DNA from 4 places in the Actinoplanes sp. NPDC023936 genome. Region 1 is predicted to be linked to each of the others. Evidence: riboswitches for the same ligand, from Rfam matches in the RefSeq annotation. Region 1 holds a riboswitch; each other region holds the start of a gene.

Region 1 (7,222 bases):
GCGCCGGCAACTCGACAGTGCTGAGCCGGCGCTCCCGCAGCTCGAGCAGGCTGGCGGCCTCCTCCGGCGACGTCGCGACCTGGAGCACGACCAGGCGCACCCCGATCATCACGAAGAGCGAGAGCGCGAGCACGGTGCCGAGCCGCAGCCGCCGGGTGCTGTTCGCGAGCTTCGGCGGTTCCGCCGGCACCCGCTTCTCCGGTCGTCGGGCCGGCCGCTCCACCCGCCTGTCGGACCCGCGCTCCACCCGCTTCTCGGGCCTGCGCTCCGGGCGTTTCTCCGGCCGGGCGGGCTGCCGGCGCCGCGGTGCGGCTTCCGGTTCCTTCTTGGTACGGGGGACAGCTTCCTTCTTCGTACGAGGGACAGCACGCTCCCGCTCACCCCGGCGCGAGTCCGTCCCGTCGTCGGTGGCATCGCGAGCACCCTGGTTCCGGCCGCGGGCGCGCGGCGCCGTGTCGCCGCCGTCGAGCACCTGCAGAGCCGGCCGGAACGGATCAGTGGTCCGTCCGGAGCGCGGCAGCCGTCCCCGCTCGGCCACGGTCCGCCCGCGCGGCGTGTAGGCCCGCGCGTCGGAGATGCTGGACCGCCCGCGGCGACCGGTGGTCTCCTCGGGCTCGTCGGCGGGCAGGTCACGTGACGAACCGCGCCGGGGCTGAGTACCCCGGCGCGGTGTCTCGTCGTCTCGCGGCGACATGTCGGTTACCGCCCGGCGCCCGTGGTCGGCGTACCGGCGTTGTCCAGACCGCTCTGCGCGGTCACGCCCGGCTGACCGCGGCCCGGCGTCGGAATCCGGCTGATCTTGCCGTCCGGAAGCCGGATCATCGCCGGCGACTCGGCCATGACCAGCCCGAGCCGGCGCGCCGCGGCGTGCAGGTTGCCCGGGTTGGACGCCTGGATGAGCTGCTGTTCCAGGCCCTGCTGCTGCTTGTCCAGCGAGGACTGCTCCTTCTGCAGCGCGTCGAGCTGGAAGGACTGCTCCATCGTCTTCGTGTTGATCAGGAGGATGCCGAGCACACCCACGAGCACCACGGCGATCACGGACGCGGCGAAGGTCGCCCGCGGCGCCCGCATCGGCAGCGGCGGCGCGACCCACAGACGGGGACGGCCGGCGGCGACCGGCTCACCGGAGCTGACCGAAAGGTCCGTAACTTCGAGCGCCAGGGCGGCCGTGCCGTCCGCTTCGCCATTCCGCCCCATCCCGGAGCGGGGCGTGTCGGGCCGGCCGGAGGACTGGCGCACCCCCCGGGCGCCAGTTCCCTTGGTGTCACGCGGCGCGGCACGGCCCCCCGGCCGCGGCGCGTCGATTCGCTCACTCATGCTCATCCCTCCCCCTCTTCTTTTCGCCCCCGGGCGTAACCGCCCCTGTCCCCCGCGCGTTCAACCCCGGGGTTATTGCTCTTCGCGAGGCGTAGGCCCGGACATCCGGGGCCGTTCGCGGCGGCTCACCGGTGCCTGGCTGTACTTACGCCCCTGTCCCTGCCCCTGCTCCTGCTCGTCGATCCGTTCCACCGCCCGCAGCTTCACCGAGGCTGCCCTCGGGTTGGCCGTCACCTCCGCCTCGCTGGGCAGCTCGGACCCCCGGGTGAGCAGCCGCAGCGTCGGACCGGTGCCGGGCAGCTCGACCGGAAGGTCGATCGGCCCGGTGCTACGTGCCCTCTCAGCGAGCGCACGCTTCACGATTTTGTCCTCAAGTGATTGATAACTCATCACCACAAGCCGCCCCTTAGGCGCCAACGCATCCAAAGCCGCCGGAACCGCACCCTCGAGAGCGTCCAGTTCGGCGTTGACCTCAATGCGTAGTGCCTGGAACGTCCTTTTTGCGGGATTGCCACCCGTTCGGCGCGCGGCGGCCGGGATCGCATCCTTGATCAGCTCCGCCAGCCGCGCCGTCGAGGTGATCCGGGCTTTCGCCCGCTCGCGCACGATCGCCGAGACGACCCGCGGCGCGAACTTCTCCTCGCCGTACTGCCGGAGAATCCGGACCAGTTCGCCCGGCTCGTACCCGTTGACCACTTCCTCGGCGGTCACGCCCCGGGACTGGTCCATCCGCATGTCCAGGGGAGCGTCCTGCGCGTACGCGAAACCGCGGTCCGCCTCGTCCAGCTGCAACGAGGAGACCCCGAGGTCGAACAGTCCGCTGTGGATCGCCGGGATGCCGAGCTCGGCCAGAACCCTCGGCAACTCGTCGTAGACCGCGTGCACCAGATGCGTCCGCCCGGCGAACCGGGTCAGCCGGTGCCGCGCGTGAGCGAGCGCCTCGGTGTCCCGGTCGAGGCCGACCAGGACGATGTCCGGGTACCGCTCGAGGACTGCCTCGGCGTGCCCGCCGAGACCCAGCGTGAAGTCGACGTGGACGGCGCCCGGCAACTGCAGTGCGGGAGCGAGCAACTCAAGACAGCGCTCGAGCAGCACCGGCACGTGTGTGCCTCGCGGCTCCCCCATTACGACCCCCATTGCCTGCCCGTTCGCGTCTCACCCAGGTGTTGCTCGTTCGCCGTACCGGCCCGGCCGCCCGTCCGTACCGCCAGATCCCCATCCGCTCGTGTCCCGTGCCGGGCTGTCCCATAGCGGGACGGCCGGCCCCGGACACGCGCCTGGCGCCGGGGAAGAGGCGCCAGGAGCGGGAGCGGCTGGAGATCTCGCAGTACGGCGGCAGTGGCGTCCGGGCCGCGTTGCGGCCACCGAGGTGCCACGCCTTACAGTCCGCCGGGCAGCACCCCCTCCTCGATGTCGGCGAACTCTTCCTCGCTCGCCGTGAGGTAGTCGTCCCAGGCCTGCTTGTCCCAGACCTCGACCCGGGTGCTCGCCCCGATCACCACGAGGTCGCGGCCGAGACTCGCGTACTCCCGCAAGTGCGCCGGGATCGTCACCCGGCCCTGCTTGTCGGGCACCTCGTCGTGCGCGCTGGCGAAGAACACCCGGCTGTAAGCCCGGGCGGCCTTGTTCGTCACCGGCGCCTCACGGAGCTGACCGGCGATGCGCTGGAACTCCGGCATCGGGAACACGTACAGACAGCGCTCCTGCCCCTTCGTGATCACGACACCTCCCGCCAGCTCATCACGGAACTTCGCCGGGAGGATCAGCCGGCCCTTTTCGTCCAGGCGCGGGGTGTGCGTGCCGAGGAACATCGGCCAACCCCCCTTGCCGTGGCGTCGCACTCCTTCGCGGTGGAGCGGTCTCGCCTGTCAACTCGGGCCGACAGTCCCGGTTCATTTCCTCGGTCCTGCCACTGCGCCCCACTCTACTCCACTTCCCTCCACCTGCAACCCGAATGGAGCCGCTCGCGAGCCCTTTTCGCGGACGTATTCCCAGTTCACAGGCGGTGCCCCCAAGTGGAGGGCCGAACCATGATCGACGGAGTCTCGTTTCCGACATCGAGCCCAGCCGGTCCGAAAGCTCCCTGTTCAAAGTGTGGGAGGCCACCCTTCACCGCAAAGGTGGAGCAAAGTGGAGCCCCCAGGTGGAGCAAAAGTGAGCCCCCCAGGTGGAGCAAAACGGAGCCGCCAAATCCCGAGCCGTAGCGCACACAGGTATCGCGCCACCCCACCCCCGCGAGCCGTAGCCCACGCAGGTACCGCGCCACCCCACCCCCGCGAGCCGTAGCCCAGGCGGGTAAAAGCCCTGTGATCACAGGCCTCAGCTACGGCCCGGCGCCGCGAGCCGTAGCCCGCGCAGGCAACAACCCCGTGATCACAGGCCCCAGCTACGGCCCGGCATCGCCAGCCGTAGCCCCGACAGGCAACAGGCCCTTGATCACAGGCCTGAGCTACGGCTCGCCCACCCGGGGCCGCCCGAACCGCCGGCGATCACCCGGCGAGCCCGTAGCGCGTGCCCATGCACCGGTAGCGAAACCCGCCGGACGGCCCGGACCACCCACCCGGCCGCGCGGACTCACGGGAACGGCTCGTCTGCGGCGGGGAACGGGGTCACCCGTACCCGAAAAAGAAACGCCTGTGGGGCGTGACCCATCATCGGGCCACACCCCACAGGCGTGATCAACGGCTACGGCGCCACCACGCCGCGTGCCGGTCCTTCCTTACTTACTACAGACGTCACCCAACTACAGGCGACACCCAACTACAGACGTCAGGCGACGAGACGCCGGACGACGTAGTTCTTGCTCCAGATCTTGTGCTTGCCGACCCGGGCGCCGGTGTGCGGCGAGTCGTAGATGTAGCCGTTACCGGCGTAGATGCCGGCGTGGTAGCCGTACGACCCGTTGCGGAAGACGATCAGGTCGCCGACCTTCTTCTTGCTCTTGCTGACGCTCTTGCCGTACTTCTGCTGCGAGTTCGCCTTGTGGGGCAGCGACTTGCCGGCTGCCTTCTTGTAGACGTACTTGGTGTAGCCCGAGCAGTCGAAGCGCTTGGGGCCCGACGCGCCGTACTTGTACAGGGCGCCCTTGTGCTTCTTCGCCTCAGCGAGGATCTTCGCGCCGCTGGCCTTGACGGTGATCTTCGTCTTGCCGGTGCTCGCGGTGCTGAAGCCGGAGCCCGTGAAGAGGGTCCGGATGTAGTACGTGTTCTTGGGGGCGTACTTGAGGGTGACCGTCCCGTTCTGGTTCTTGACGGTCTCGGTGTCCCACGTCTTCCACTTGCCGCCGACCAGGCCCTGGAGCCGGACCGTGCCCTTGGCGACCTTGCCGGTACGCGGGTCGATGACCTTGGCGGTCACCTTGAGGGTGGAGCCCCAGGGGAGCTTCCGGGTGCTGGCCTTGGCGGTCAGCTTGGGCTTGACCTTCGCGGCCGCCGCGGAAGCGGCGACCTTGACGACCGGGGTGGTGCTGGCCGCGACCGCGGGAGACGCGGTGACCAGCTGCCCGGCGCAGAGGCAGAGACCCAGAGACAGTGCGACTGTGCCGGCGCCGCGAGACACGCGGCTGCCACGGCGCGAACTGTGTTCGTGCACGGTAGAGATATCCCTCCGGCACGCCTGCGAGGTTAGCTGTCGGGTTCGGGCGGGAAGGTGTGCCCGGTCGCTAGGCGACTTCACCCCGAGGCCGGTGTGGAGCTGAACCGGCCGGTTATGGGTCCCCCGTCCCTGCCCCCTGATGCCTTGTGTGTGGTTCCGGTGTTGCGGTGGTCGCACCGTCCAGCTCGGGGCAGGGCTCGGCGTGGGCCGGGCTGGTGCGAGCCGGATGCGTTTGCACCCGGCCCAACCTTGGTACCCGACCTTCCGCGTGATCGTCAGGGCCGAAAATGTCACGCACAGTAATTGGCACACATGTCGGTGTCCGGTTTGTTACCGCCCGGAGACAAATGCCATTACCCCTTGGGGTCGTCCGAACACGATCAGTCGAAGGTTACGGGTGAAACAGAACACACAATTCTTCGGCCGCCAACCCGGAACCCATGTCAAAACGTTGAGAGCGGTACAAACACAAGTCGCATCCGATCTTGACCGGACGGCAACTCGACGTAACCTTTCGGTCCGGTACCCTCGCTGGCGTGACGGACGGGAAGATGCCTCTTATCGCCAAGGTCGCGACCACTGCGTCGAAGACCGCCGCGGCGCTCTCCAGGGCTGCTGGACGCGGCGACGGCTCGGTCATCGGCGGCTGGATCGGCCTCAAGATCGACCCCGACCTGCTGGCCCACCTCTCGTCCGGCCGGGCTGTGGCGCTCGTCTCCGGGACCAACGGCAAGACCACCACGACGCGGCTCACCGCCGCGGCGGTCGGTGTGCTCGGCCGGGTCGCCACGAACTCATTCGGCGCGAACATGCCGACCGGCCACACCTCGGCGCTGGCGAAAGAGGGACACACCCCGTTCGCCGTCCTCGAGGTCGACGAGCACTATCTGGCCCAGGTCATCGAGGCCACCCGCCCCAAGGTGGTGGCCCTGCTCAACCTCTCCCGCGACCAGCTGGACCGGGCGAAGGAGGTGGCGATGATGGCGCAGCTGTGGAAGACCACGCTCGCCAGCCACCCCAACATCAAGGTCGTGGCGAACTCGGACGACCCGATGGTCGTCTGGGCCGCCAGCAGCAGCCCGCAGGTGACCTGGTTCAGCGCCGGCCAGCGCTGGCTCGACGACTCGTTCGTCTGCCCGGAGAGCGGCCATCCGATCGAGCGCGCCAACGGCGACTGGTGGTGCACCGGCTGCCCGCTGCGCCGGCCCCGCGCGCACTGGTCGGTCGAGGACGAGGGCGTGATCGACCCGCGCGGCGACTGGCACCTGGTGAAACTTCAGCTTCCCGGCAAGGTGAACATCGGCAACGCGGCCACCGCGCTCGCCGTCGCCGCCGAGTTCGGGGTGCGCCCGATAGAGGCGCTGCCCCGGCTCTCCCGGGTGACGTCGATCGCCGGGCGGTACGCGCAGGTCGACCGGGACGGCCGCAACATCCGGCTGCTGCTCGCCAAGAACCCGGCCAGCTGGCTGGAGGCGTTCGACATGGCGGAGCACGCGCCGACACTGCTCTCCATCAACGCCCGCGACCCCGACGGCTTCGACACCTCGTGGCTGTACGACGTCGACTTCTCACCACTGCGCAACCGCCCGGTGCTGATCACCGGCGACCGCGCCTACGACCTGGCCGTCCGGCTCCAGGTGAACCAGGTGCCGTTCCGGCACGTACAGAGTTTCGACGAGGCGCTGCGGGCCGTTCCGCCCGGCCGACTCGAAGTGATCGCCAACTACACGGCGTTCCAGGACATCCGAGCGGAGTTGGACCGTGTCAACTGAGAGCCTCCGGATCGTGTGGATCTACCCCGATCTGCTGTCGACCTACGGCGACCGGGGCAACCTGTCGATCCTGGCCCACCGGGCGGCCGCCCGCGGCATCCCGGTGGAGACCTACGAGGTCCGTTCCGACCAGCAGATGCCGACCTCGGCCGACATCTATCTGATCGGTGGCGGCGAGGACGGCCCGCAGGCTCTCGCCGCGCAGCGCCTGCTCACCGACGGCGGCCTGCACCGGGCCGTCAACCAGGGCGCCGCCGTCCTGGCGATCTGTGCCGGTTATCAACTTTTCGGGCACTCTTTCTTCGCAAAAGGGGCGAAGTGCTCGGGTCTCGGTTTGCTCGACATAACCTCGGACCGGGGTGTCACCCGGGCGGTCGGAGAGCTGCGCGGTGACATCGACTCGCGACTCGGTCTGCCCCCGCTGACCGGCTTCGAGAACCACGGCGGGCGCACCCACCTCGGTGCGCACGCGGCCCCGCTCGCCCGCGTCACCGCGGGCGTCGGCAACGACGGCCAGACCGAGGGCGCGTGGGCCGGCA
Region 2 (7,222 bases), on a different contig from region 1:
GTGCAGGGACGGCATCGCGGCGTACTGGTTGGAGAGGTGGTCGGTCTCCGGGTTGCCGTAGACGGCCGGCCCGTACAGGTGGCCCAGGTCCAGCATGCCGGTCTCGCCGAACATCCGCGGCGGCGCGAGCGGAATCACGAAGTGCACCAGCAGCGCGGACCCGGTGAGCAGGATCAGCACGTTGCGGGTCCAGCGGTAGTGGGCCGGCCGGTACAGGTACAGCCAGATCAGGGCGGCAGCGGTCGCCGGGAAGTGGACGTACGCGTAGTAGCTGTTGGCGACCTCGACCATGGCGTGCCAGTCGAGCAGGGCGCGCTGCACGGTCAGCTCGCTCGGCAGGTGCAGCCAGCGCTCGGCGTCCCAGATCGCCCGGGCGTTGCGGAACGCCTCGTCGACGTGGCCGTCGGCGGCGAGCCGGCCGACCTTGTAGACCAGGAACAGCACCGCTACCAGGGACAACTCGCGTAACGCCGAGAGGATGCCGGATCGCGCCACGGCCGGGCGGTGTTCGACAGCCGGGCCGGGTTCGACAGCCGGTCCGTGTTCGACAGCCGGGCCAGGTTCGACAGCCGGTCCGGGCTCGACCTCGGGGCGGGGTTCGACGGCAAGGCTGTGTTCGACGGCGTGCTTCGCCACGGCGGGCTCCTGATCGGATCGGCCGGCGCGGGCGCCCGGCGCGAGTGGGCTGGGGTTCGGCACCCGGACGCCGGTGGCGCGCGGGTGACGGCCGATCAAGCGGAGCCTGAATTCGCCATGACAGTTCCCCCGGTATCAACGCAGAGTGAAAGCATCCGGCGATCTTGCAGCTTGTGCAAGATTTAACGGCGTAATAGTGATGTAACGCGCAACGGAAACACGCCTGTTACATCCGGTCGGCCCTACCGGTGACGAGCAGCACGGCCAGGGTGACGAGCGCGAGCACCGGCAGCAGGGCGAGCGCGGTCACCCCGTACCCGAGAAGGAGCGCAACCGTCGCGCCTGCCGCGACCCATCCGGCGCGCACCGCGCGGCGTGTCCGGACCGGCAGCAGCGCCAGGCATCGCCACGGCAGAAGGCCCGCCGGAACCAGCACCCGCAGACCGAAACCGATCATCACGAGCGTCACCGTGGCGGCGGCCGCACGGGCGGCGAGCTCCCAGGACGGCCAGAGCAGCGCGCAGCCGGCGAGGAGCACGACCAGCGGGACACCGACGCCGAGACCGCGGCGGAAACCGCCGAGCAGGCCGCGGACCGGCCAGGTCAGCGCTGTCACGTCGAGCTTGTCCGGATGGTCGGCGGCCAGCTCCCGCAGCCCGCGCAGCGACGAGCGCACCCGCAGGCGTTCCGCGTCGAGCAGGGCGATCAGCCAGCGGCCGTCCGGATTGCCGGGATCCTCGGCCAGGGCCGCGCCGACCGCCGCCCGGGCGGCCCCGCGCCGGCCGGCGTGCCGCTCGATCTCACCGAGGGTGAGCAGATCGATGACCGAGTGCGGGTCCAGGGCCAGTGCCCGCCGGGCGGCCTCGCGCGCCTGGTCGAACTCGCGGCGGGAGGACAGGACACGGGCCAGGACGCGGTACGCCGGTGGGTGCGCCGGGTCCAGGCGGACCGCCTCCCGCGCCTCCCGGAGAGCCTCCGCGGTGCGCGTTTCGTCGGACTCCGCTGTCGACGGGCCCGATGCTGGCGACGCCGTGGATGCTGGCGACGTCTCGGACGACTCCTCCGTTCCGGACGGGATCATCAGCAGGCACTCGGCCCGCTCGATGTGGGTGCCGGACAGATGCGGGGCCGCCGCCACCGCCGCGTCCGCCGCTGCCAGCGCCTCGGCACGCCGGCCCTGCAGGCGCAACAGGCCGGCCAGCAGGGCCAGCAGCTCCGGGTCGGTGGGCAGCCGCGCGAGACCGGCACGGACCTCGGCCTCGGCGTCGGACAGCCGGCCCACCCCGGCCAGGGCGCGGGCCCGCGACGCGGCCGTCACCGCACGCGCGCTTCTGTCCCGGGACCGTGCTCAATCAACCGATGCTCGCTCACCCGACGCTCGCTCACCCGACGCTCGCTCACCCGCAGCTCGCTCACCTGACCTTGCGCTTCTTGAGGTACGTGGCGAGGTCGTCGTACTCGCCGCTCTCGTTCGCGAACATCGCCACGTTGCGGGCGGTCGCGAACCACGCGTCGGTCGACGGGCGCACCTCGCGGGCGGCGGCCATCATGTCGGCCTGGCCGATCATCCGGATCTCGCCGGACGCGATCGAGTCACGCATCGCGTACTCCGCGGCGGTCTCGCACAGGTGCGCCAGGTCCGCGCCGGAGTAGTGCTCGGTGGCCGCCGCGACCTGGTCCAGGTCGACGCCGGCTACCGGGCGGTCCCGGAGGTGGAATTCCAGGATCGCGGCGCGGGCCGGGCGGTCCGGCGGCAGCACCAGCACGGTACGGTCCAGGCGTCCCGGCCGCCGCAACGCGGAGTCGACGTCCCAGGGCGCGTTCGTGGCCGCGAGGACGAACACCCCGTCGTTGCCGCCCTCGACCCCGTCCAGCTCGGTGAGCAGCTGGTTCACCACGGTCCGCATCGACGACTGGAGCTGGCTGCGCTTGTGGCCGAGCGCGTCGATCTCGTCCAGGAACAGCACGCACGGCGCGTGGCCGCGAGCCGACTCGAACAGGTCGTGCAGGTTCTTCTCCGAGCTGCCGACCCACATGTTCAGCACGTCGGTGATGCTGAGCGAGATGAACGCGGCGCCCATCTCACCGGCGACCGCCCGGGCCAGGAACGTCTTGCCGCAGCCGGGCGGGCCGTAGAGCAGCAGGCCGCCGCGGAGGCTCTTGCCGAACAGCGACCGCAGCTTCGGGTTGCGCAGCGGGCCGAGGAACGAGACCTCGAGGCGCTTCTTCACGTCGGCCATGCCGCCGACGTCGGCGAGCGTGATCGTGGAGCTCTCGACGTCGAAGACCCGGTCCTGGTGGCCCCGGACCGGGTCCGGCTCGCCGGTGTGGGTGAACCGGGGCGGGACGACGTCGCCGAACTGCTGCTCCATGGCGGACCAGTCGACGGCGGCCGGCGACGGCGCAGCCGGCGGCTCGGCCGAGGGCTGCGGCTCGGCCGAGGGCGGCGCGACCGGCTGCTCGGCCGGCTTTTCGGCCGGCGGCGCCGGGGTAGCGGCCGGGGTGGTTCCGAGCGCCCGGCCCATCAGCTGCTGGGCGGTGGCGTTGCCCGGCTCGCGGGCGAGCACCTGAGCGGCATGCCCGATCGCCTCCGCGCCCCGGCCCGCGGCCACCAGCAGCTCGGCCAGGTGCAGGCGCAGCGGGAGGTCGTCGGGACGGGCCTGCACCGCGGCGGTGAGGCTGTCGATCAAGGGGTCGCTCATGACAGGCGATTATGCCCCCGCCGAGTTCGCCGCCCGGCGGGTACTGCGGCACGGGTGAGATCCGCCGGGCGGAAAAGCGCGCGGTTGAGGCCGGACAAACGAAGATCGCCCCCCGCACTCCGGCGAGGGGCGATCTTCGTCAGCGATTCCTAACCTGGCCGGCGATAGCCCGCGATGGGACCGCGGTCGATCGTCGCCATCCGCACGTAGTCGCCCGTGTGCGGTGCGTGCACCACCTTGCCGCCGCCGATGTAGATGGCGACGTGGTGCACATCGGAGTAGTAGAAGACCAGGTCGCCCGGCTTCAACTCGTCCCGGCTGACCGACTTGGTCGAGCCCCACTGGTCTTTCGTGTAGTGCTCGAGGTGAACACCGACAGCCGCCCACGCCTCCTGCGTCAGACCCGAGCAGTCGTAACTGTTCGGGCCGTTGGAGCCGAAGACATAGGGCTTGCCGATCAGGTCGCACGCCCGCTGGGCCGCGCGACCACCCTTGTCGTTGGTGTAGGTGACCGGGCAGGGGCCGGTGCGCAGCGCGCCGTCGTCGGCGTTCGCCGTGCCGTAGGCCTCGATCCGGAGCTTCTGGAGGTCCTTGATCTCCTTCTCGATCGCCTTCTTCTTCGACGCCAGGTCCGTGTCCCGGACGGCGATCTCGGAGGCGAGCTGGTCCACCTTGGCCTTGTCGCCCGCGTACTTGTCGCGGAGCTGCGCCACGTGCTCGATGGACTCGGTCTGGTGCTGGGCCAGCTGGTCGAGCAGCGCGAGCTTCTCGGTCAGCGACGTCGGCGAACCACTGATGACCATCGCGTTGAACGCGTTCGGCGGGCCCTGCATGTACGCGTCCACGGCCATGCCCCGGACCTGGGCCATGGCGACATCCACCTTCACCTGCAGTGGCTTCAGCGTCTTCTCCAGCGAAGACTGCTGCTTGCGCAGCTTCTTCAGCTTGGCGTGCACCGAGTTGTACTCCTCGATGACGGGCTCGAGCTTGTTCCACTGCTCGTCGATTTGCTTCTCGACGCTTGCCGGCGTGGGCTCGGCATGGGCAACGGCGGGACCAGTGAGAACGATTCCGGCCGCGGCCATTACGCAGACCAAACCGCGTAAGAGGCCTTTCCGTTTCACTTAGGTGCGTTGTCCTTTCTTCCCACTCGACCGCCGACCGGGTTAGCTGACGGGTTCGGGCGGGAAGCTGCCCGGCCGCTCGGGGGGAGCGGCTTCACCCCGGGACTACCTGGGTCCCCGGCGCGCTTTGTCTCTCGAGGCACTCGGTCTCGAAGCACTCGGCGTTTAGGCGGCGGCTCGGCAGATCGGCCGGGTGGACGATTGGGGGGCTACCGAACCGGGAACCACCGTACCGGTCACGGAACGCGGAAGAAAAGGTCGTCCGCGTGGCGAAACCGTGCGCTCCATTTCCCTTACGGAGAGTGGCTAAAAGGGCCAGGTGTTAATCGCGCGCCCCAGCCACGGCACCACCAAGATCACTGTGGGTAGCACCAGGAGACCCGCCGCGGCGGCGCTCGCGGCGACCGTCAGTGACCGGCTCTCGGGCAGATCCAGGCGCGCCAGGCGCCGCCGGCGGGCCTCCCCCGCGGCCCCGTCGGCGAGCACCCCCTCGGCGAGCGGCAGCGCATCGGCGAGACGACCCAGCGCGGCCCGCAGCGGCGCCGGCCCGGTGCGGCGCCGCGCGGCATCGTCGGCCACCATCTCCAGCAGCAGGTGTACGGCGTCGAGCGGCACCCGGCTGCGCAGCAGTTTCGGCACCGCCTGGTAGAAGGCGGTGAACGACTCCATCACCAGCTCGTGCCGGTGCCGCAGGTGGGCGCGCTCGTGCGCCAGCACCGCGTCCACCTGGTCCCGGTCGAGAACCTGCAGCACCGCGTCGCTGAGCACCACCCGCGGCTGGCGGCCGGGCACGCAGTACGCCATCGGCAGCGCGCCGTCGAGGATCCGCACCTCGCCACCCTTGATGTCGTCGCGCCGCTCCACCCGGTCCAGCAGATCCACCAGGGTCCGGTGCCGGGCCCGCCGGGCACGGGCCCGGGAGGTCACCTTGGCGAGCGAGATCAGCAGCCGGATCACGATGGTCGCGGCGATGGCGAGCGACAGGACGAGCGCGACCACCGTCTCCGGATGGCGCGCGCCGGCCGCCCGGGTCACCTCCTCCGGGGCGGCGAGCACCACCCCGAGCGCGCAGAGCACCGCGGTCAGGGTGAGCGCCTGCCAGAGCAGGACGCCGGCGACGGGGGCCCGGTCCGGCCACTTCGCCCTGGCCAGGATGCCGGGCGCGATCAGCGAGAGGGTCAGACCCAGCGCGCCCAGCAGCAGCGCTGTCACGGTTTCCGGTCGGCTGCCGCTTTGATCGCCGCGGCCAGCGCCTCCGGCGGGAGCTGACCCATGAAGTACGCCAGCGCGGCGTCCCGGTCCGGGGTGGCGCTGAGCGCGTCGAACATCAGGCCGGCGGTCATCTCCTCGCGGGTCTGCGCCGGGGCGTAGCGGTAGGCGCGGTCCGCTTTCTGCTGGGTGACCAGGCCTTTCTTGGCGAGCCGGTCGAGCACTGTCATGACCGTGGTGTACGCCAGGTCGCGGTCACGGCTGAGCAGCTCGTGCACCTGGCGGACGGTCAGCGGCTCCGGCGCGTCCCAGAGCTTCGTCATGACCTCACGCTCGAGGTCGCCCAGGTTCTTCGAGAGCGAGGTCTTCGAAAGCGAGGTCTTCGAAAGCGGGTTCTTCGAGAGCGGCGCCATGTGTTCCATCCTACGGGAGGCCTACGTCAGGTTGTCGTACTACACGACGTAGTATCTACTACGAAGCGTCGTACTACGTTGGGGGAACCCGTGGACGTGCTTGACCTGACCCGGCTGCAGTTCGCGGTCGTCACGATCTACCACTACCTGTTCGTGCCGCTGTCGATCTGCCTGGCCGCGACCGCAGCGGGGCTGCAGCTGGCCTGGATGCGGACGTCTCGGGAGAAATACCTGCATCTGACGAAGTTCGTCGGCAAGCTGCTGATCGCCACCTTCGCCGTCGGCGTGGTCACCGGCCTGGTCCAGGAGTTCCAGTTCGGGCTCGGATGGAGCGCGTTCGCCCGCTTCTACGGCGACGTCTTCGGTCCCACCCTCGCCATCGAGGGGATGCTCGCGTTCTTCCTGGAGGCGACGTTCCTGGCGCTGTGGTACTTCGGCTGGGACCGGCTGCCCCGCCGCGTGCACGCCGCCACGATCGTGATCGTCGCGGTGGGGACGCTGCTGTCGGCGTACATCATCCTGGCCGCCAACTCGTTCATGCAGAACCCGGTGGCGTACGCGCTGGACCCGGAGACCGGTCGCGCTCATCTGACCAGCTTCACCGAGCTGCTCACCAACGAGGTGGTCCTGGCCGCGTTCCCGCACACCATGGCCGGCGCCGCGATGGCCGGCGGCGGGCTGCTGCTGGCGATCGGGGTGTGGCGGCTCAAGGCCGACCGTTCGTTCGAGACCCTCTCCCGGCTCGGCGCCTGGATCATGCTGGTCGGCGGGCTCGGGACGGTGATCAGCGGTGACCACCTCGGCAAGGTGATGACGGCCGTGCAGCCGATGAAGATGGCGGCGGCGGAAGCCCTGTACGAGACGACCACCGGCGCGCCGTTCTCCATCTTCGCCATCGGGGAGCTCGGCCACGATCGGCCGTTCTTCAGCATCGAGGTGCCCAAGCTGCTCTCCTTCCTCGGCACCGGCTCGTTCAACGGGACGGTGCAGGGCATCGACGACCTCCAGGCCGCCTACGTGGCGCAGTACGGGCCGGGCAGCTACGTGCCGATGATCCCGGTGGCGTTCTGGACGTTCCGGCTGATGATGGGCGCGGGCATCCTCGCGATGGCGGTGGCCGCGTTCCACCTCTGGTCGT
Region 3 (7,222 bases), on a different contig from region 1:
GCGATCGGACGCCCGGCTGCCGTTCGCGAACAGCTACGACCTGCGGGTCGTGGTCGCGTGCCAGGAGGGGTACACGAGCAGCCTGGCCGCGGCCTCGCTGCAGGATCTCGGGCTGCGCCGGGCGACCGATCTGGCCGGCGGGTTCGCCGCCTGGCAGGCCCATCACTCCGGGTAGACGACTCCCGACCGCCCGCTGTACAGGTGCCGGGTGCCGTCGACGTCGTACCCGGTGTTGGGGGCGTCCAGCCAGACGATGTACGCGGCGCCCGACGTGAGCCCGGTGATCGTGGTGCTCACCGAGCAGCCGGTGCCGGCCGCGACGGTCTGCCACTCCGGTTCCGGCTGAGCGCCGCTGACCAGCGCCTGCGGCACGGCAGTGACCCGATAGCCGGAGTCGTACTGGGTCGGCCACTCGACCTTGAGCGAGCCCGCACCGGGCGTGACCTCGACCGGGATGAACACCGGGTCGGTCCGCGGCCAGATCTTGGTGCAGCTCGGGTCCGGGGCAGGCGCGGAGACCGACGGCTCGGCGGTGACGACGGCCTTGCCCCGCGGGGGAACCGGACTCGGCGTCGCCTGACCGGCGTCCACCCGCATCCAGGACTCGCCGCTCTCCTGGACCGCCGAGGAGGCGCCGGAGTCGTCGCCGAAGCCGAGCGCCGCACAGCCGCCGAGAACCAGCGGCAGCGCCGTCAGAGCAATACCGATCTTGATGGTGCGCATCCGTCCCCCCGGGTCGATGTCCCCTATTGATCGACCGGGGGAGGCGGGGGTTGAGCGATTCAGACCGGGATCAGCCGGTGGCCGGCCATCTCCAGTTCGCCGTCGAGGACGTGCACCGGCGTGTTCAGGCCGGAGACGTCGTGCAGCACCACCTCGCCGTCCTGGACGTCGTAGGTGCCCCGGGCGGCCTGGCGGCGGCCGGCGACCGCTCCGGCATACGTCCCGTCGGTGTGCAGGCGCAGCTGGACAGTCCCGTCCGGGCTGCGCCAGGCACCGACCACGGCGGCGTCCGTCACGACCTTGGTGGTGCTGCTGAGCGGGCGTGCGGACACGTCAGCGGCGCCGCCCATGGCGATCGCGAGCAGGGCGGCGGCGTCGAGCACGGTGAAGTCGACGTGGGGCTCGCTGGGGGTGGTCATCGTCACCACTTTCGGACGGCGGTCGGGGTCAGCCCCTTCCTTCGGCCGTCGCGGGACGCTTCCCAGCGGTTCCTGAGTTGCGAACCGGTGCGAACCCGGTGACTTACGGGTGCGCCGCCCGCAGCGCCCCGGTCACCGCCAGCGCCAGCTTCTCCAGGTAGTCGTCGGCCACCGGCTCCCGGGCGATCGCGAGACGCCAGTAGAGCGGCCCGAGCATCATGTCGACAGCGAGGCCGGGATCCGTACCCTCGGGAAGCTCGCCGCGAGCGACCGCCTGGCCCACCAATTTCTCGGCGAGGGCCTGCTGGTGCGTGCGCAACGCCCGCTGGAGGGTCTCGGCGATCTGCGGGTTGCGAGCCGCCTCGGCCATCAGATCCGGGATGATCTGCGACGCGATCCGGTGCTGCAGCGCCCGGCTCACGATCATCATCAGCAGTTCGAGATCGCCGGCGAAACTCCCGGTGTCCGGAAGCGGCACCTTCCGCTCGGCAACGTCCGAGACGATCTCCATGACCATCTCGAGCTTGTTGCTCCAGCGCCGGTAGATCGCGGTCTTGCCCACCCCCGCACGGCGAGCCACCGCCTCGATGGACAATCGGCCATAGCCGACTTCCGCCAACTCGTTCATCACCGCGTTCCGGATCGCCACGGTGATATCGCCTCGGAGCACCGCCGCTCCGGCAGGTGCGCGCTTAACTGTCGCCACAGAGTCACTATAACGCTACGACGTAACGGTTGCGTTCCGCCGTTTGGTCAGCTAGCGTTCTGGCACGTCGATACGAACCCGTTCCAACGGGGACGGCGAGCGCCTGTCATGCTTGCTAGCTGTGTCCTCGAGCAAGCCACCGGAGCCCCCCGCCTCCGCCGGGCCGATTAGATCGGAGCACCACCCCATGCCAGAGACGGCGGTTGCCGAGACCGGCACCGAGCTCTCGCCCAAGGAGCTCGCTCGCCGGCACGGCCTGACGGCGTCCGGGCGGCTTCCCAGCCTCCCTGAGTACACGCGTCAGCTGTGGTCCTACCGGCACTTCATCCGGGCGCACGCCAGCGCGAAGATGACCTCCTCGCTGGGCAGCACGAAGCTCGGCACGGTGTGGCAGGTCCTCACACCGATCATCAACGCCGCGGTCTACTACCTGATCTTCGGCGTGATCATCGGGACCAGCCACGGCGTCGACAACTTCCCGGCGTACCTGTGCATCGGTGTGTTCGTGTTCCAGTTCACCCAGTCGATCGTGCAGGCCGGTCAGAACGCGATCACCGGCAACCTCGGCCTGATCCGGGCGCTGCACTTCCCGCGGGCCAGCCTGCCGCTCTCGGTCGCCCTCGTGGAGATCCGGAACTTCGTGGTGGCCCTGGTCGTGCTGATGGGCATCGTGCTCGTCACCGGCGAGCCGATCACCGTGCAGTGGCTGCTGCTGTTGCCGCTGCTGGCCCTGCAGTCGTTCTTCAACACCGGCCTGGCGATGTTCATGGCGCGGTACGGCTCCAAGAACCGCGACATCAAGCAGCTGATCCCGTTCATCATGCGCTTCTGGATGTACGGATCGGCCGTCCTCTACCCGGTGACCCTCTTCGAGGACAAGCTCGACGGCTGGCAGCTCGCTCTGGTCGAGGCGAACCCGATGCTCATCTTCATCGAGCTGTTCCGCCACGCTCTGCTGGAGAACGTCACGCTGGCCAGCACGCCGGTCGCGCTGTGGCTCCAGGCGCTGGCGTGGAGCCTGGTCGTCGGCATCGGTGGATTCGCCTACTTCTGGCGCGGAGAGAAGGGCTACGGCCGTGGCTGACAACGAACGCATCCCCACCGTCGTCGCGGACGACGCCCACATCATCTACAAGGTGTACGGCTCGGCCGCGCCGGGCACCGGCAGCCCGCTCGCCAGCTTCAAGCGCATGATCACCAACACCAAGGCGGGGAACGTCCGCGAGGTGCACGCCGTCAAGGGTGTGAGCTTCACGGCGTACCGGGGTGAGGCGATCGGTCTGATCGGCAGCAACGGCTCGGGCAAGTCGACGCTGCTGCGCGCGGTCGCCGGCCTGCTCCCGGTCGCCAAGGGCGCGATCTACGCGTCCGGCCAGCCCTCGCTGCTCGGCGTGAACGCGGCCCTGATGAACGAGCTTCCCGGCGACCGCAACGTCGAGCTGGGCTGCCTCGCGATGGGCATGTCGCCGGCCGAGGTGAAGGAGAAGAAGGACGGGATCATCGAGTTCTCCGGCATCAACGAGCGCGGCGACTTCTCGTCGCTGCCGATGCGGACGTACTCGTCCGGCATGGCCGCCCGCCTGAAGTTCTCGATCGCCGCCGCGAAGCAGCACGACGTGCTGCTGATCGACGAGGCGCTGGCGACCGGTGACGCCAAGTTCCGCCGCCGCAGTGAGCAGCGGGTGCGTGAGCTGCGCGCCCAGGCCGGCACGGTGTTCCTGGTCAGCCACAGCGAGCAGTCGATCCGGGACACCTGCGACAGGTGCATCTGGCTGGAGTCCGGCCTGATCCGGGCGGACGGCCCCACCGACGAGGTGATGCGGGAGTACGAGTCCTACATGCGCAAGTAGGACCCGTACCCCCGTGAGGTTCTGATCTTCAGCGGATCGAGAGATGCACGTGGTTGGTGTGGTCGCTGGAGGGGTCGCCACCCGCCCCGCTGTACGACTTCCAGCCACTGCTCGGCAGCCAGATCCGGCGATACCAGATCACGTAGAGCACGTCGAGCGCGTCCGCGTTGTTGATGAAGTAGTTCGCCAGGTTGTTGCCGTAGGTCCGGCTGGCGCCGGTCGCGTCCCCGCCGAAGCCGTTCTTGTCAGAGGCGAAGTCGCAGGCCCGGCCCTTCGGGTGCTCACCGCTGTTCTGCTCGCGGAAACACGCGACGTAACGGGTGAAGCCGTCCTTCTGGGCCTGCTTCAGCGCGTGCAGGGTGCGCGGGGTGAGACAGCCGCTGGTGGTCGGGTCGGGCTCGGTACAGCCGGAGCCCGAGCCGCCCGGCGCCGGATCGGCCTTGGCGCTGCCGCCGCCGTCGCTCGACGAGGAGGCCGCGGCCCCCTGGTTCGCCTTCTTGAGCGCCGTCTCGGCCTGCACCTTCTTCTTCGCCATCACGTTGACCTGCTTCTGCTGGTCCTTCACGGTGGCGTCGATGGCGAGTTTCGCCCTGCGCTGGGCGTCGAGGGTCGTCTTGAGTTCCTCGATCGCCTGGTTCTGCTCGGCCGCGACGGTCGACAGGACCTCGGCCCGGTCGATGAAGCTCCCGGTGTCGCTCGCATTGACGAGCGCGCTCATCGCGCCCATCCGGCCCGACGTGTACGCCTGTGAGGCGATCTCGTCGAGTGCCGCCTGCTGCGGGCCGACCTGGGCGTCCAGCTTCTTGAGCTCCGCCGTCAACTCGGTCTGCTTCTGCTTGGACGTCTTCAGCTTCGCCTTGGCCTCGACGTAGCCGCGGGAGGCGTCCTCCAGTTGTTCGACGAGGGACTTGGAGCCACCCTCGCCGTCGTCACCGTTGTCACCGGGGGCGGCGGTGGCCGGTGACGCCACGATCGCCAGCCCGCACACGGCGAGCAGCAGCCCCATGACGGCCGCTAATCGCCGCGCAGTCTTTCGCTGCACAGGTAATCCTTCCGTCGGCCGCCGACCGAGTTAGCTGACGGGTTCGGGACGAAGGAAATCCCTACCGCGGTTGCGGATTCACCCCGAGGGAAATGGTTCCCCGGCTCGCCGGGAGCGGCGATTAGGCGGCGGTCCCCGGGTGGGAACCGGAACCGACCATACCCACTCAATCGACAGATCGACAGTTCTCGTACGGTGCGCTATTGCGCGGACACGCGAGGTGATTTGACTACGGAAAGTCGCTGCCCGGTAACAGTTTTGCCGGTTCAGTGGTCCTGATACCGCGCCATTCCTCAGGTAAACTCGTCGCGGTCCTGCCAGGACGGCACCGCCCCCGAGGAGCCGGCAGGCCGCCGCCTAATCACCGCGAGGTGAGCCGGGGAACCAGGTCAGTGGGGTGAGTCCGCCTTCGGGTGGTAGGGATCTCTTCCGTCCCGAACCCGTCAGCTAACTCGGTCGGCGGTGACAAGGAAGGAACTGTTGATGACCGCACGTCCCCGCCGGTGGCTGCTGCTTGCCCTGGCACCGCTCGTGGCCACGACGTTGTTCGTGGCGCCGGCCACTCCGGCCTCCGCCGAACCGAGCGGCTCGTCCCCCACCGCGGAGGAGGAGGACGAGGACGCACTACTCTCCGACGTCATCGAGGCCGCCAACCGGCGCTACGTCTCGGCCAAGGCCGCCGTGACGAAGTCCACAAAGGCGCAGGCGAAGCTGAACGTCGAGATCAAGGCCGCGGAGGACCGGCGCGACAAGCTCATCCCCGAGGTGAACTCGATCGCCCGCGAGCAGTACGTGACGGGCAACCTGAGCGCGGTCGGCTTCCTGCTCGGCGCGAACTCGTCGAACGACTTCCTGCACAAGGCGATCTCCCTCGAGGAGATCAACAAGCTGCACGACGAGAAGCTGCACGAGCTCAACGAGGCGATCGCCACTGTCGCCGAGAGCAAGGCGAAACTCGACGCCGAGGTCGCGGCGCAGAAGAAGAACTCCGCGCTGATGAAGAAGCAGAAGGAATCGGCGGAGAAAGCCCTGCAACTGGTGGGTGGCGACGCGCTCACCGACGGTTTCGTGGTGGCGAAATCCCCCTCCGCCAAGGCCGCGCCGCGCAACTCCAGCGGCGGCTTCTCGCCCGAGGGCTGCACCGAGAAGGACCCGACGACCAGCGGCTGCATCACCAAGCGCACGCTGAACATGTACAAGGAAACCAAGAAGGCCGGCTTCAACCTGTTCGTCGGCTGTTACCGCCCCGGCGGGCCCTACGAGCACCCCAAGGGCCGGGCCTGTGACTGGTCGCTGCAGAAGAGCGGCTTCTCCTCGGCGCACAACGACAGGATGATGAAGTACGGCAACGACCTCATGGCGTTCCTGGTGCGTAACGCCGACGAGCTCGGGATCTACTACGTCATCTGGTACAAGAAGATCTGGTTCCCCGCGTCGGGCTGGAAGGCGTACCACGGCGTCAGTGACCACACCGACCACGTGCACGTCTCCATGCTCTGAGCATCGGAAAAGCCCCCGTCCTCATCGTGAGGACGGGGGCTTTTCTCGTTCGGCTCAGTGCACGGCGCGGCGCACCGGCGCCCGCCCGTGCGGCTGGGCCGGCGCGGATCCCACCGGGGGGGCCGGCGGGATCGGCATGGTCACCGGGCGCACCTGGGTCACCTCGGTCTCCTTGCCGTGGTGCAGAAGCGTCAGCCGGGCCGAGCCGCCACCGTTGCGCAGCGAGTAGGTCACCTCGTCCGCCGTCACGTTCACCCGCAGCCGCAGACCGCGCCAGAGCAGCGAGAACTCCAGGTTGTTGATCCGGCTGGGGAGGCGCGGCGCGAAGCTCAGCTGCCCGTTGAAGTCACGCATGCCGCCGAGACCGGCGACCAGCGAGATCCAGGTGCCGGCCAGCGACGCCACGTGCACGCCGTCCCGGGCGTTCTGGTGCAGGTCGTGCAGGTCCATCAGGGCGGCCTCGCCCAGGTAGTCGTGGGCCAGCTCCAGGTGCCCGGTCTCCGCCGCGAGAACGGCCTGGATGCACGCGGATAGGGACGAGTCGCGGACGGTCCGCGCGTCGTAGTACGCGAAGTTGCGCGCCTTCTCCTCCGGGGTGAACGCGTCGCCCCGGATGTACATCGCCATGACCAGGTCGGCCTGCTTGATGACCTGCTTGCGGTACAGGTCGAAGTACGGGAAGTTGAGCAGCAGCGGGTAGCCCTCGGGCGGGGTGTTCTCGAAGTCCCACTCCTGCAGCCGGGTGAAGCCCTCGCACTGCTGGTGGACGCCGAGCTCCTTGTCGTACGGGATGTGCACCGCGGCCGCCGCGTCCCGCCAGGACGCCGCCTCCTCGTCGTCCACACCGAGCTTGCGCGCCAGGTCCGGGTGACGCTTGCAGGCGTCGACCGCGGTCATCAGGTTCTGCTGCGCCATCAGGTTGGTGTAGATGTTGTCGTTCACCACGGCGGTGTACTCGTCCGGACCCGTCACACCGTCGATG
Region 4 (7,222 bases), on a different contig from region 1:
CGTCGACAAGGACCAGGTGCACCGCGACTGGCACGAGCTGTACGGCGAGATCGCGGCCGCCATCACCGCCGGGGCCAGCCCGCAGGACGCCGCGGTGCAGGAGCTGGTCGGCCGGCACTACGCCATCGCCAGCCGGTTCTACGCCCCGAGCCGGGACGCGTACATCGGCATGGCCCTGCTCTACGCCGAGGACGACGGCATGCGGGACTGGCACAACTCCTACCACCCGCGGATGGTCGAGTTCCTCGGCGCGGCGATGCTGCGGTACGCCGAGAGCACGCTCTGACGCGTCACCGCGGGCCGGTGCGGTGGGTGTTGAAGCCGAGCCGGTGCATCGGCCCGGCGTAACGGGCGACGCCCGCGCGGTCATCGGGCACCTCGCGAAGGAGCTCTAATCCACTAGCATCGATGCCTATGAGGTACGCCGTCGTCGCGCTCACCTACCTGGCGGCGGCCCTCGCCGCGGGGGCCGCCGCCGCTCTGCTGCTGCCCGGTCCGCACCCGCTGCTCGTCACGTTCGCCGCGGACGTGGTAGCCACCCTGGTCGTGTTCGCGGTCAGCATGGTGATCCGCAACGCCAGCCTCTACGACCCGTACTGGAGCGTCGCGCCGGCCGTGATCGTCTTCGCCTGGGTGCTGGGGGAGTCCGGGGAGATCGTGCGGCAGACGACCGTACTCCTGCTGGTGTTGATCTGGTCGGTGCGTCTGACCTGGAATTGGGCGTCGTCGTGGCGCGGGCTGGACCAGGAGGACTGGCGGTACGTGCGGCTGCGCGCGCAACGGCCGCCGTTCTGGCTGGTCAACCTGGTCGGGATCCAGCTGATGCCGACCGTCGTGGTCTTCGCCGGGCTGCTCGCGGTGTGGCCGGCGGTCGCCGTGCCCGGCCGCGGATTCGGCGTCCTGGACATCGTCGCCGTCGCGGTGACCGCCGCCGCCGTGGCGATCGAGGCGACCGCGGGCCGGCAGTTGCACCGGTTCGCCGCCGATCCCGCCCATCGCGGGCAGATCATGGCGAGCGGGTTGTGGCGGTACTCCCGGCATCCCAACTATCTGGGCGAGATCCTGTTCTGGTGGGGGATGTGGCTGTTCGGGCTGGCCGCGGCCCCGGGATGGTGGTGGACGGTCGTCGGTCCGGTCACGATGGTGCTGCTCTTCACGGCCGTCAGCATCCCGATGATGGACAAGCGGTCGCTGGAGCGGCGGCCGGCCTACGAGGAGCACATGCGCCGGGTGCCGGCCCTGCTGCCGCGTCGGAGATGACGCCACCTCGAGGGTGCCCTCCAAGCCGGGCTGACGCCGGAGCGCCTGGACCGGATCCGCGAGGACGCCCGCCGCGCGGCGTTCGCGTGGGACTGAGGCGGGACTGATGCGGACCGGGCCATACGGGTTGACCGCACGTCCGGCCGAGGGTCTAGCGTCAAGTTGTGGATCAACAAAGCGGCGTGCAGCTCCTGACCCCCGACGGTGACCATGTGGAGAGCGTGACCACCGAGGACGGTGTGACGTACACGGTCGATTTCACCGACGAGGAGTACCGGGAGCTCTATCGCGACCTGGTCACGGTCCGCCGATTGGACGCCGAAGGGCTCGCCCTGCAGCGGCAGGGCGAGCTCGGCCTCTGGGCCAGCCTGCTCGGCCAGGAGGCCGCGCAGGTCGGCTCCGGCCGCGCGCTGCGCCCGCAGGACATGGCGTTCCCCACCTACCGGGAGCACGGCGTTCTCTACTGCCGCGGCATCGACCCGATCATGCCGTTCGGCCTGTTCCGCGGCGTCGACCAGGGCGGCTGGGACTCGAACGCGCACAAGTTCAACCTGTACACCCTGGTGATCGGCTCGCAGACGCTGCACGCGACCGGCTACGCGATGGGCGTCACGATGGACGGCAAGACCGGCGGCGCGGACGGCGAGGCCGTGATCGCCTACTTCGGCGACGGCGCCACCAGCCAGGGCGAGGTCAACGAGTCGTTCGTCTGGTCCGGCGTCTTCAACGCCCCGATCGTCTTCTTCTGCCAGAACAACCAGTGGGCGATCTCCCAGCCCCTGGAACGGCAGAGCCGGGCGCCGCTCTACCACCGGGCCGGGGGCTACGGCTTCCGCGGTGTGCGGGTCGACGGCAACGACGTGCTGGCCAGTTACGCCGTCACCAGGCACGCGCTGGACGAGGCTCGGCAGGGCAACGGCCCGACCATGATCGAGGCGTACACGTACCGGATGGGCGCGCACACCAGCTCGGACGACCCGACCCGCTACCGCGCGTCCGGCGAGGTGGAGTCCTGGAAGGCGAAGGACCCGATCAGCCGGATGAAGGCGTTCCTGCTCAAGCAGCGGATCGCCGGCGAGGACTTCTTCGGCCAGGTCGAGGAGGACGTCCGCAAGGTGGCCCTGGACCTGCGCGAACGCGTCCTGGCGATGCCGGACCCGCAGCCGGTGGAGATGTTCGGCCACGTCTACCCGACCGGGTCACCGGAGCTGGCGGCCCAGCGCGCGGACTTCCTCGCCTACCAGGCGTCCTTCCACCCGGAGCCCTAGTCCTTGCTCATCGCCGGCGCCGGGCGCGGCGCGGTGCGCCCATGCGGAGGGTACGGCCGGTTGAGCTCGGCCCGCCGCGTCTGCTCGACGCTGGGCGCCCAGTCCGTCGGCTGGGTGGTGTTGACCTGAGCCACGTCATTCATGGCCCTCCCTTACCCCGTTCCGCCGGCGTCGATGCGTCCGATCGCGGCCCGCAGCCGGTCGGCGAGGGCGGCCACCTCGTCGCGCAGTTCGGCCGGCGACTCCACGGTGAAGTCGAAGCCCAGGCCCGCCAGCATGCGCGCCATCCCGTCGAGCCGTTCGGCCCGGGCGACAAGACGGACCCCCGATGGGGTACGGGTGAGCGTCGCCACCGTCGCCGGCACCCGTCGCCGCGCCTCCTCCACAGTGGTGTCCAGCAGCACCGACACCTCGTGCCGCCATGCGCCGGTGGCCAGCCCGGCCGCGACCCGGGCGGCCGGGTCGAACCCGGCGGGCACCTCGAAACTCCCCTCGACGATCTCGACCGCCTCGATCCGGTCGAGGCGGAACGTCCGGCCCTCGCCCCGGTCGTGATCGCGCCCGGTGACGAACCACTTGCCACCGTGGAAGACCAGCCCGTAGGGGTCCAGCCGCCGCCGCTCCGGCTCGCCACCCGGCTTGGTGTAGCCGAAGGCGACCGGCCGCCGGTCGTGGGCGGCCCCGGCCAGGGCGAGCAGCGTCGCGGTCGCGGTCGCCGGTGCGGGCGCGGGGCGGCCGGCGGCGAAGCCGAGGGTGCCGAGCATCGCGTCGGTGCGGGCGCGGAGCGCCGCCGGCAGCACCCGCCGGATCTTCGCGAGCGCTGTCTCGCCGGCTGCCGCGGCCGTGGACAGCCCGATCCGGCGGCCCGCGACCAGCCCGAGCAGCACGGCGACGGCCTCGTCGTCGGTGAGCATCAGCGGCGGCAGCCGGTATCCGGGAGCGAGGGTGTAACCGCCGTACCGCCCGCGCCGGCCCTCGACCGGGATGCCCAGCTCGGCGAGGTGCAACGCGTAGCGCCGGACGGTCCGCTCGTCGACACCGAGCCGCTCGGCGAGCCGCCCGACGGTCTGCCCGCCCGGGTGGGCCTGCAGCAGTTCGAGCAGGCCGAGAACGCGTCCGAGTGACTGTGGCATGCGCCACACCTTATACCGGGCCGAATCCGCCCGGTATTGAGCCTAGCGTTTCGGACATGACGACATACGTGCTGGTACCGGGGTTCTGGTTGGGCGGCTGGGCGTGGGACGAGGTGGCGGCGCCGCTGCGCGCCGCGGGACATGACGTGCACCAGGTCTCGCTCGCGCTGGACCGGGGTGTCACGGCCTCCGATCACGCCGACCAGGTCGCCGGCCTGCTGGACGGGCTGCGCGACGTGGTCCTGGTCGGGCACAGCTACGCCGGGGCGGTGATCACAGCGGCGGCGGATCGGTTGCCGGACCGGGTGGCCCGCCTCGTCTACGTCGACACCGGCCCGCTGCCGGACGGCATGTCCCAGTCCGAATTCGACGGTTCACCGCCGGACGCCGCCGACGGCATGATCCCGGTCCCGGCCGAGGCGCCGCCGTCCGCGCAGGGTTTCGACTGGGCGGTCGTCCGCGAGCGCGGGCGGGCGCAGCCGGTCGGCGCGGCCACCGAGCCGCTGCGGCACGGCGGGGCGTGGCAGGCCTTGCCGCGAACCGCGATCCTGTGCTCGTTCTCCGCGGGCCAGCTGCGCGGGCTGGCCGCAACGGTCCCGGCGTTCGCCCTGATGAGCGGCGACGGCTGGACGTTCCACGAGCTCCCGGCCGGTCACTGGCCGATGTTCTCACGGCCGCACGCCCTGGCGTCCCTGCTGGCCGCGAGCTGATCGGGCCGCCGGTCGATCAGGGCTGCTGCTCAACCCGTACCGGATCGGTCCGGTGTTTGAGGGCCGCCTCGATCCGCACGGCGCTGCCGGCCAGCACCAGGAGGCCGGCGAAGTAATAGCCACGAGTGGGCACGTGGTCGGTGAGGAATCCGAATGCGGCGATCAAGAGACCGATGACGACCGCGAACGCTCCGGAGGCCCGCGCCGCTTCGCCCGGTTTCTCGTCGATGCTCATGGCGGACACCATACGCACGCGCCTCCCAAGCTAGGGTGTCGCCATGATCATCTTAGCGAACCTGCTGGTGGCGCTGGTTGCGCTGATCCACGTCTACATCCTCGTCCTGGAGATGTTCCTGTGGACGCGGCCGCGGGGGCGCAAGGCGTTCGGGCTGACCGAGGAGTTCGCCCGGCAGACCCGGGTGCTCGGCGCCAACCAGGGCCTCTACAACGGCTTTCTCGCGGCCGGCCTGATCGGGGGCCTGATCGCGGGCGGGGACACCGGGTTCGCCGCGAAGCTGTTCTTCCTCGGGTGCGTGGCCGTCGCCGGCGTTTTCGGCGCGGCCACGGCGAGCCGCAGAATCCTGTTCGTGCAGACCGTTCCGGCGGTCCTCGCGATCGTCGCCGTCCTCGTCGCGAACTGACCCGTTTCCCACCGATCCGGCACTGCCCTTTTTCGCCCGGTCCGGCATCGTCCGGCCGGGCGCTGTGGTCTGTGCCGAATATGACGGACCTCGGAAGTCGGGAATGCCCGCTATTCCGGGGCGCGAACAAGATCAAATCGGGCAAATACCGTGAAGAACGTCACTATCAGGGGGTTTCGGCTTGGTCGTTGCCCCGGTGGCGTGGTTACCGTCGGGCCGTCCCGCGATGGCGGGCACCACGGGCGGTCCGCCGAGTCCTGCCGCCGCCCGCGGACTCGATAGGAGAGGCAGGAGCGGGGGACCCACGATTTCCGGCGCCGCATGACCGCGCCTTGGGGTGAAGCCGCAGAACGACGGCCGGGCACCTCTGTCCGAACCCGACAGCTCACCTCGCAGGCGTGGAGGATCATCCATGTCTCGGATCGGTAGACGAACGCGCCTTGCCCTCGGTCTGGTGACCGCGGGTGTGGTCGGAGCCGGCACGTTGCTCGCCCCGGCGAGCCCCGCATCGGCGGCCCGGCAGGTCAACTGGGACGTCCTCGCGAAATGCGAGTCCGGTGGCCGGTGGCACATCAACACCGGGAACGGGTACTACGGTGGCTTGCAGTTCAGCCGCAGCACGTGGAAGGCGAACGGGGGCGGCAAGTACGCCCCGACCGCTGACCGGGCCACGAAGGCCGAGCAGATCAAGGTCGCGACCAAGCTCTACAAGAAGCGCGGCCTGAAGCCCTGGCCGGTGTGCGGCAAGAAGGCGGGCGTCTACAAGAAGGCGTCGTCCGCGAAGTCGTCGGCGTCGAAGAAGGCGACCGCGTCGAAGAAGGGCACCTACGTGGTGCGCTCCGGCGACACGCTCGCCGCGATCGCGAAGAAGTACAAGGTCAAGGGTGGCTGGCGCACCCTCTTCAAGCTCAACAAGGACCGGCTCGACAGCCCGAGCCAGATCTTCCCGGGTCAGCGGCTCCGGCTGCGCTGACCGTGCCGCCGCCGCGATCGCGGTGGGTCAACGCCGACTCACCACGATCGCGGCGGCCGGCGATCGGCGTACGCTCGGGATCCGTGAGCCTCGCCCATGCCGTCCTGCTCTTCCTCGGCGGCGTCGGTGGCGGCCTCACCGGGTCGATGGGCGGGCTGGCATCCGTGGTCACCTACCCGGCCCTGCTGTCCGTCGGCATCCCGCCGGTCGCGGCGAACGTCACCAACACCGTCGCGCTGCTCTCCACCGCGTTCGGCGCGGCCGCCGGATCCCGCGTGGAGCTGCACGGGCAGGCCCGCCGGATAGCCCGGCACGGCGTGGTCGGGGTGACCGGCGGGACAGCCGGCGCGCTGCTGCTGATGGGCACGCCGTCGTCCGCGTTCGAACGGGCGGTGCCCGGCCTGATCGCCGCCGGCGGGCTGATGCTGCTGTTCCGGGAGCCGCTGCGGGCCTGGTACGTCCGCCCCGGATGGCGGCCGCCGCTGGCCCTCGCGGTGTTCGGAATCGCGGTCTACGGCGGTTACTTCGGCGCGGGCGCCGGCGTGATGATGCTGGCCGCGCTCTCGGTGGCGGCCGTCGAGCCGCTCGCCATCACCAACGCGGTGAAGACCCTGGTCCTCGGCTTCTCCAATGTGGCCGCCGCGATCCTCTACGCGGTGCTCGCGCCGGTCCACTGGGCAGCGGCCGGGGTGCTCGCCGCCGGCTGCCTGATCGGCAGCTGGATCGGGCCGGCGCTGGTGCGGCGTACTCCGGAGCGCCCGCTGCGCGTGGTGATCGGCGTAGCCGCCCTGGTCCTGGCCGGGGTGCTGTGGCACGACGCCGGCACCCCCGCCACGCCGTCGTAGCGCGTCGCTTGCATCCCCGCAGCACCGTCGTAGCGCGTCGGCCGCAGGGACGTCCGGCCCGACGTGGTGATCTCCGCGCTGACCGCCGATCTGTTCCTGGTGGCGACCCACTCCGATGCGCGCTCGTGGACGATCGAGGACGGGAAGTGGCCGAGCACGGCATACCCGGCCCGTCCCGGCCGTGGTCAGCGTGACGGGACAGCGAAAGGGGACCGTCATGGCTCGCGAGCCGGCACCTGGTGCGCCATCAGGGGAATCCACCCCATCCCGGGGGCGTGCCGGGAGATCATGTCGGTATGCGTATCGGTGACGCGGCGGATGCGGGCGGGTCGTGACGCGGCGGGGCGTCGCGCGGACAGAGCCGGGCGTCGATCCGCTGGATCTCATCGCGC

What was found. Region 1 has a riboswitch for cyclic di-AMP ahead of AB0F72_RS23725 (NlpC/P60 family protein). Riboswitches for the same ligand answer to the same signal wherever they lie in the genome.
Region 2: another riboswitch for cyclic di-AMP. It lies ahead of AB0F72_RS22345 (NlpC/P60 family protein); the one in region 1 lies ahead of AB0F72_RS23725 (NlpC/P60 family protein).
Region 3: another riboswitch for cyclic di-AMP. It lies ahead of AB0F72_RS13100 (hypothetical protein); the one in region 1 lies ahead of AB0F72_RS23725 (NlpC/P60 family protein).
Region 4: another riboswitch for cyclic di-AMP. It lies ahead of AB0F72_RS31345 (transglycosylase family protein); the one in region 1 lies ahead of AB0F72_RS23725 (NlpC/P60 family protein).

What each region holds. Positions count from the first base shown of each region.
Region 1 is NZ_JBEZZR010000019.1:27,146-34,367, reverse strand. Features, by position in the region: gene AB0F72_RS23745 (penicillin-binding transpeptidase domain-containing protein) at 1-694, opposite strand, end outside; gene AB0F72_RS23740 (hypothetical protein) at 700-1,317, opposite strand; gene rsmH (16S rRNA (cytosine(1402)-N(4))-methyltransferase RsmH) at 1,390-2,454, opposite strand; gene mraZ (division/cell wall cluster transcriptional repressor MraZ) at 2,697-3,128, opposite strand; gene AB0F72_RS23725 (NlpC/P60 family protein) at 4,087-4,875, opposite strand; cyclic di-AMP (ydaO/yuaA leader) riboswitch at 4,915-5,083, opposite strand; gene AB0F72_RS23720 (MurT ligase domain-containing protein) at 5,463-6,683, shown strand; gene AB0F72_RS23715 (glutamine amidotransferase) at 6,673-7,222, shown strand, end outside.
Region 2 is NZ_JBEZZR010000017.1:28,689-35,910, reverse strand. Features, by position in the region: gene AB0F72_RS22360 (phosphatase PAP2 family protein) at 1-636, opposite strand, end outside; gene AB0F72_RS22355 (tetratricopeptide repeat protein) at 863-1,954, opposite strand; gene AB0F72_RS22350 (AAA family ATPase) at 2,049-3,338, opposite strand; gene AB0F72_RS22345 (NlpC/P60 family protein) at 3,488-4,423, opposite strand; cyclic di-AMP (ydaO/yuaA leader) riboswitch at 4,479-4,614, opposite strand; gene AB0F72_RS22340 (M56 family metallopeptidase) at 4,769-5,674, opposite strand; gene AB0F72_RS22335 (BlaI/MecI/CopY family transcriptional regulator) at 5,671-6,084, opposite strand; gene AB0F72_RS22330 (cytochrome ubiquinol oxidase subunit I) at 6,175-7,222, shown strand, end outside.
Region 3 is NZ_JBEZZR010000007.1:207,395-214,616, reverse strand. Features, by position in the region: gene AB0F72_RS13130 (rhodanese-like domain-containing protein) at 1-175, shown strand, start outside; gene AB0F72_RS13125 (hypothetical protein) at 163-723, opposite strand; gene AB0F72_RS13120 (Atu4866 domain-containing protein) at 783-1,142, opposite strand; gene AB0F72_RS13115 (TetR/AcrR family transcriptional regulator) at 1,246-1,812, opposite strand; gene AB0F72_RS13110 (ABC transporter permease) at 2,036-2,932, shown strand; gene AB0F72_RS13105 (ABC transporter ATP-binding protein) at 2,925-3,698, shown strand; gene AB0F72_RS13100 (hypothetical protein) at 3,727-4,704, opposite strand; cyclic di-AMP (ydaO/yuaA leader) riboswitch at 4,744-4,878, opposite strand; cyclic di-AMP (ydaO/yuaA leader) riboswitch at 5,085-5,219, shown strand; gene AB0F72_RS13095 (hypothetical protein) at 5,224-6,240, shown strand; gene AB0F72_RS13090 (glycoside hydrolase family 65 protein) at 6,295-7,222, opposite strand, start outside.
Region 4 is NZ_JBEZZR010000032.1:23,108-30,329, forward strand. Features, by position in the region: gene AB0F72_RS31305 (TipAS antibiotic-recognition domain-containing protein) at 1-286, shown strand, start outside; gene AB0F72_RS31310 (DUF1295 domain-containing protein) at 415-1,260, shown strand; gene pdhA (pyruvate dehydrogenase (acetyl-transferring) E1 component subunit alpha) at 1,425-2,528, shown strand; gene AB0F72_RS31320 (hypothetical protein) at 2,525-2,671, opposite strand; gene AB0F72_RS31325 (WYL domain-containing protein) at 2,681-3,661, opposite strand; gene AB0F72_RS31330 (alpha/beta fold hydrolase) at 3,718-4,371, shown strand; gene AB0F72_RS31335 (hypothetical protein) at 4,388-4,606, opposite strand; gene AB0F72_RS31340 (DUF1304 domain-containing protein) at 4,650-5,012, shown strand; cyclic di-AMP (ydaO/yuaA leader) riboswitch at 5,251-5,426, shown strand; gene AB0F72_RS31345 (transglycosylase family protein) at 5,467-5,985, shown strand; gene AB0F72_RS31350 (sulfite exporter TauE/SafE family protein) at 6,069-6,830, shown strand; gene AB0F72_RS31355 (methyl-accepting chemotaxis protein) at 7,162-7,222, shown strand, end outside.